Roseivirga sp. BDSF3-8: one gene and its partner. The protein of the gene in region 1 interacts with the protein of each later gene in a pairwise test. Links are inferred from orthologs where the notes say so. Each region holds a gene or a part of one and is shown in the gene's direction. Other genes may lie near its edges. The genes, in order: AB9P05_RS06030 and groL.

The links.
Region 2: the proteins of AB9P05_RS06030 (region 1) and groL interact in binary tests that used the Escherichia coli proteins (3 or more experiments, as listed by UniProt). The link is inferred for Roseivirga sp. BDSF3-8 from one-to-one orthologs.

The regions. Positions count from the first base shown.
Region 1 is NZ_JBGNFV010000001.1:1,508,643-1,511,765, reverse strand. What follows is about bases 200-2,995. They hold AB9P05_RS06030 (nucleotide exchange factor GrpE), read left to right. Parts: upstream 200-1,192; coding sequence 1,193-1,798; downstream 1,799-2,995. Other genes in these bases: dnaJ (molecular chaperone DnaJ), read left to right, coding at 1,802-2,917; obgE (GTPase ObgE), read left to right, coding at 200-1,114. Outside these bases: AB9P05_RS06040 (adenylate kinase), read left to right, coding at 1-22; more of obgE, read left to right, coding at 98-199; AB9P05_RS06020 (hypothetical protein), read left to right, coding at 3,084-3,123. UniProt on the Escherichia coli protein: Participates actively in the response to hyperosmotic and heat shock by preventing the aggregation of stress-denatured proteins, in association with DnaK and GrpE. It is the nucleotide exchange factor for DnaK and may function as a thermosensor.
Region 2 is NZ_JBGNFV010000001.1:5,035,079-5,038,353, forward strand. What follows is about bases 203-3,150. They hold groL (chaperonin GroEL), read left to right. Parts: upstream 203-830; coding sequence 831-2,471; downstream 2,472-3,150. Other genes in these bases: AB9P05_RS20840 (hypothetical protein), read right to left, coding at 203-252; groES (co-chaperone GroES), read left to right, coding at 490-768; AB9P05_RS20855 (SiaC family regulatory phosphoprotein), read right to left, coding at 2,583-2,909; AB9P05_RS20860 (peptide MFS transporter), read right to left, coding at 3,072-3,150. Outside these bases: more of AB9P05_RS20840, read right to left, coding at 1-202; more of AB9P05_RS20860, read right to left, coding at 3,151-3,275.

The DNA.
Region 1 (3,123 bases):
CGAGATAGATAAGCTATCCTGAACCGTGAACTTTATTTCATGATAAAATGCTCATTAACGTGTATTCGTTAGTGAGCATTTTTTATTCCCCTTACTTATGGCACAGTCCAACTTTATCGATTACGTAAAATTTTGTTCCCGCTCAGGAGCCGGCGGCGCTGGTTCCGCTCATTTCCGCAGGGAAAAGTTCGTTCCTAAAGGAGGCCCCGACGGAGGCGACGGCGGTCGTGGCGGGCACATTATTCTCAGAGGTAATGCCCAGCTTTGGACATTGCTCCACCTTAAATATAAAAAGCATGTGATCGCCGGTAATGGAAAGCCCGGTGAGGGAGGCAAACGAACCGGTGCCGATGGAGAAGATATTATCCTCGAGGTACCCCTGGGTACCGTCGCACGTGTAGCCGAGACAGGCGATAAACTTCTTGAAATTACAGAAGACGGTCAGGAGGCAATACTTACCCCGGGCGGCCGCGGAGGGCTCGGCAACGACCACTTCAAAAGCAGCACCAACCAGGCCCCCAGACATGCACAGCCCGGTGAACCCGGACAGGAAGTATGGATTATTCTGGAGCTTAAACTCCTTGCCGATGTAGGACTCGTAGGCTTTCCCAATGCTGGTAAATCCACCCTCCTCAGCGCTGTTTCTGCAGCCAGGCCTGAAATAGCTGACTATCCATTCACCACCCTCGTCCCTAACCTCGGCGTAGTGGGATATCGCGACTTCAAGTCTTTCGTAATGGCCGATATTCCCGGTATTATCGAAGGAGCTGCCGAGGGGAAAGGGCTCGGACTAAGGTTTCTCAGACACATTGAGCGAAATTCCATCCTCCTCTTTCTCGTACCCGCCGATGCGGATAATGTAGCTGAGGAATACCAGGTTCTGCTGAAGGAACTCGGAAAATACAATCCCGAGCTACTCGATAAAGATCGTCTCCTAGCCGTATCAAAGGCAGATATGCTGGACCAGGAGCTGATAGAAGAGATGAAAGCAGAACTTCCCCAGGGCATACCGGCATTATTTATTTCCTCTGTTACAGGCAAGGGAATAGATTCACTGAAAGACCTCATATGGGAGACACTCACCCGCTACGATCAGGCGCTGGAAGATGAGTAAGGTGCCATCTTGACAGGTATAATCAAGTTGGCAACATAATTGAGAAAATTGAATCGACCTATTAAAAAGCGATAGGATATGAGCAAAGAGAAAGTCGAGTTTAACGAACAGGAAAATATGAAAGCGGCAGAAAACACCAGTGTAGAAGAAAACGACGCTGCTGAGGACGTTGCCGGTAAAGCTACTGGCGAAGAAAACGAAGAGACTGCCGAAAAGGCAGAGAGTGGTGACGAAAAGACAGAAACAGAGAAACTGCAGGTAGAACTGACGGAATTCAAAGACAAGTACCTGCGCCTCTATTCTGAATTTGAAAACTTCAGGAGAAGAACCAGCCGGGAAAAGCTCGAAATGGTCAAAACAGCCAACGAGAGCCTCGTAGTATCCCTTCTGCCTGTTATTGATGATTTTGAGCGGGCGCAAAAAGCCCATAAAGAAAAGGGCGAAGAGCTGGATCAAGGCATGGAGCTCATCATCAATAAGTTCAAAAAAGCCCTTGAGTCTAAAGGCGTAAAGCCTATGGGCACAAAAGCAGGAGACGACTTCGACCCCGAAGTGCATGAAGCCATTACCCAAATACCCGCACCTGAAGAAAAACTTAAAGGAAAGATCGTAGACGTTATCGAAAAGGGCTATACCCTCGAAGAAAAAGTGATACGCTACGCAAAAGTGGTAATCGGATCATAAATTATGACCAAAAGAGACTATTACGAAATTCTGGGACTGGAGCGCTCTGCTTCTAAGGATGAGATTAAGAAGGCCTATCGGAAAATAGCCATCAAGTTTCATCCCGATAAGAATCAGGGAGATCCATCTGCTGAAGATAAATTTAAAGAAGCTGCCGAAGCCTACGAAGTTCTCAGTAACGATGAGAAGCGCCAGCGCTATGACCGCTTCGGTCATCAGGGTGTAAACGGAGGTGGCTTCGGTGGAGGAGGCGGCATGTCCATGGATGATATATTCTCCCAGTTCGGGGATATCTTCGGTGGAGGCGGCAATCCCTTCGAGAGCTTCTTCTCCGGAGGTGGCCGTGGCCGCAGAGTGCGTAAAGGGACCAACCTGCGTATAAAGCTAAAGCTTACCCTCAAGGAAATGGCTCACGGAGCCGATAAAAAGATCAAGGTAAACCGTATGGTTATGGCCGACGGAGTTACCTTCAAGTCATGCCCTACCTGTAACGGCTCAGGCCAGCAGCGCAAAGTAGTTAATACCATGCTCGGCCAGATGGTCTCAGCCACCACCTGTACAGCCTGTAATGGCAGCGGTCAGGTAGTAGACCAGCGTCCTAATGGAGTCGACCCCTCAGGCCTGAAGCCACAGGAAGAGGTTATCAATGTGAAGATTCCTGCCGGTGTAAGTGACGGGATGCAGCTAAGCATGTCCGGTAAAGGTAATATGGCTCCCGGTGGAGGTGTACCCGGTGATCTTCTCATTCTTGTAGAAGGTGTAGAAGACGATGAGCTCAAGCGTGAGGGAAATAACATCATCTTTGATCTGTACATTAACTTCGCCGATGCTGCCCTTGGCACCCAGGTCGAAGTACCTACTATTGATGGTAAGGTCAAGATCAAGATAGAGCCAGGCACTCAAAGCGGTAAAGTTTTAAGACTTAGAGGCAAAGGCATTAAAGAGCTAGATGGCTACGGCACTGGTGACCAGCTCATATATGTGAACGTCTGGACACCCAAAAGCCTCAGTAAAGAGGAGAAGGAACTCCTTGAGCGCCTGAGAGAATCACCCAATTTCACCCCTAAACCGGGGAAGAACGAGAAAGGATTCTTCGAGCGTATGAAAGAATTTTTTTAGATCTTTATTGAAGATAAATAAGATTATACCCCGGTTTACCGGGGTTTTTTTGTGTTTTTTCAAGTATGCTGTAACCCCTTATCAATCAGACCGTAATACAATCAGTAGTCCGGGTGCCTGCTAGGCTTATCCCGGAACGCCTATAAGATTTATTTGCTATATACCTATGGGTAAAATTTTAGGGGTCCTCTGCTGTTTTAGCTTAC
Region 2 (3,275 bases), 3.5 Mb from region 1 along the record:
TGTATAGGTCATTTTAAGCCTTTCAAAGTCAGCTTTTGACAAAGTGGCAGGAAATTTATCATACATTAGCGTCTTCTCTCTCTTTAAAACCAAGAGGTTACGGTAATGAGAGACAATTTCTGACAGATAGGGGTATAGCTTCTTCTCTTTGAACTGATTCTCCACCTCTTTCAGGTAGGCAAGCAAGATGTATTTTTTGTATTCCAGATCAATAAGATCTTTCACTACCCAATCATCATCCAATCTCTTCATGCAGCCTATATTTATCTAACAAAACTTAATTTTAAATAAAATAGCTATAGCCAAATAATAACGCAACCCGCAACAATGTCAGTACATTAGCCGGTAGGACTTTATGACGTAATTTTTACTGAAAAAATGTCCTGAAAACCTGACAAATAGGTCGAAAAAGTGATTTGGCACAGGAAATGCAATACGGATAATTATATTTTTAATTGAGAATTAACTTAATCTCTAATAGTCTGAACAATGTCAAAATTGAACATTAAGCCTCTTGCAGACAGAGTGGTGGTTGCACCTGCTGCAGCAGAAGAAAAAACCGCTTCCGGTATCATTATTCCTGATACAGCTAAGGAGAAGCCTCAGCAGGGTGAAGTAGTTGCTGTAGGAAATGGCAAAAAGGATGAGCCATTAACCGTTCAGGTAGGAGATAAAATCCTCTATGGTAAGTACGCAGGTACTGAAATCACTGTTGAAGGCAGGGAATACCTTATAATGAGAGAGTCAGATATTTTTGCGATCGTATAATCCGGTCTGACCCCACCCTACTTACTTAATTCAAAAAACATTTATTCTAAAGCATTTTAAATATGGCCAAAAACATTTTCTTCGACTCAGAAGCAAGGGAAAAGTTAAAAAAAGGTGTAGACCGCCTGGCTGATGCAGTTAAGGTAACCCTTGGTCCTAAGGGACGTAATGTTATCCTTGATAAAAAATTCGGAGCCCCCACTATCACAAAGGATGGTGTGTCTGTAGCAAAAGAAATTGAGCTGAAAGACGCTATCGAAAATATGGGTGCTCAACTTGTAAAAGAAGTTGCCTCTAAAACTGCCGATGATGCAGGTGATGGTACTACTACAGCTACCGTGCTTACTCAGGCTATCTTTGCTCACGGTATCAAGAACGTAGCAGCTGGTGCCAACCCGATGGATCTTAAGAGAGGTATAGAGAAAGCTGTCCAGGCTGTTGTTGCTAACCTTAAGGAGCAGAGCCGTCAGATTTCTGATAACAACGAAATTGCTCAGGTTGCCAGCATCTCTGCCAATAACGACAAAGAGATCGGTAAAATGATTGCCGATGCGATGGCGAAAGTTGGTACTGATGGCGTGATCACTGTTGAGGAAGCTAAAGGTACCGAAACTGAGATCAAAACGGTTGAAGGTATGCAATTCGACCGCGGATATCAGTCTCCTTACTTTGTGACTAACACAGAGAAAATGGAAGCTGAGCTTGAGAATCCTTACATCCTGATCTATGATAAAAAGATCAGCGCGATGAAGGAGCTTCTTCCTGTTCTTGAAGCAGTTGCTCAGACTGGAAAACCTCTTCTTATCATCTCTGAAGAAGTAGATGGTGAAGCCCTTGCTACCCTAGTTGTAAACAAGATCCGTGGTGCACTGAAAGTTGCTGCTGTTAAGGCTCCTGGTTTCGGCGACAGAAGAAAAGCTATGCTCGAGGATATTGCCATCCTTACAGGTGGTACTGTCATCTCGGAAGAAAGAGGATACAAACTCGAAAATGCAACTATTGACTATCTTGGTACTGCCGAAAAAGTAAATATCGATAAGGATAACACGACCATCGTAAATGGTGCCGGTGAATCTTCCAATATCGAAGCCCGTGTAGCTGAGATCAAAGCTCAGATGGAAAGCACTACGTCTGACTACGATCGTGAGAAGCTCCAGGAGCGTCTTGCTAAACTTAGTGGTGGTGTTGCTATCCTATACATAGGCGCAGCTACTGAGGTTGAAATGAAAGAGAAGAAAGACCGCGTGGATGACGCCCTGCATGCAACAAGAGCTGCTGTAGAAGAAGGTATCATTCCAGGTGGTGGAGTAGCCTTCATTCGTTCACTGACTTCTCTGGACTCAGTAGATACAGAAAACGAAGATCAGAGCACTGGTGTGAATATCATTCGCCTGGCACTTGAAGCTCCTCTTAGAACAATCGTATCTAACGCCGGTGGTGAAGGTAGCGTGATCGTAAATGAAGTACGTAACAACCAGGGTGACTACGGATATAACGCCCGCGAGAATAAGTTCGAGAATCTGATTTCTGTAGGCATCATTGACCCTACGAAAGTATCTCGCCTTGCATTGGAAAATGCAGCTTCTATTGCTTCTCTCCTGCTGACTACCGAATGTGTAGTAGCTGATGAGCCTGAAGAAGATGGAGGTCCTGCAGGTGGCGGCATGCCTCCAATGGGTGGCGGCATGGGTGGCATGATGTAATGCTTCCTTCCGTTGAAAAAAAGAAAGGCTGCTTACAATCGTAAGCAGCCTTTCTTTTTTTTATGCCAGTAATTATAAGCTTGGCTATGTTTTTAACTAGGTCTAAGCTATTCAGCTATTCATGACGACCATTTCAACCGGAAGACGGATGATTTCTTTAAAGTCCTCTCCGCTCTCTTGCATATCTTCATCCTCTTCATCATAATACCAGGTAACACGGGTAGTATGGCCCTGGTCACTCAGGCGCTCCAGTTTTCTGAATATTTCCACTAAAATACTAAAAACTTTTTTTCTGACTTTAACATCAGGTTCAGAGTTTCGAAGGATTGCTTCGGCATTGATGATCAGATCGTCGATTTTGCCCTGATCAAGCTGCCCTTGAAACTGCAGAAGGGTCCTGTCCGAACTTTCAGGCCTTATTTGAAAAACCTCCGTCATAAATATTGCTGGCTGATGACGATAGAAATAACAGATTAATTTAAATTATTCTAAAAATATACTAATACTTCAAAAAAGCCAATTTATTACCACTTATATTTAATACACAAAAAAGCCACCCGCTAAAAGCGAGTGGCTCTTGAAATCTTATTGTATGCCAGCTTAAGGACGAATCTCTGCGTCAGTTAGCTGGGCCTCTTCTACTCTTTCCGCATCGTCTTCATCCAGGGAAGCGTCTTCAGCTCCGTGGCTTAGTTTATTAAGTCGCTTAGAGAAAAGCATCAAAAGCAAACCAAGTGCAATAGTGGTAACCGCAATACCCCCAAAGATTTGAAGCTCTCCAAGGCTTTGAGCCCATTCTCCAAG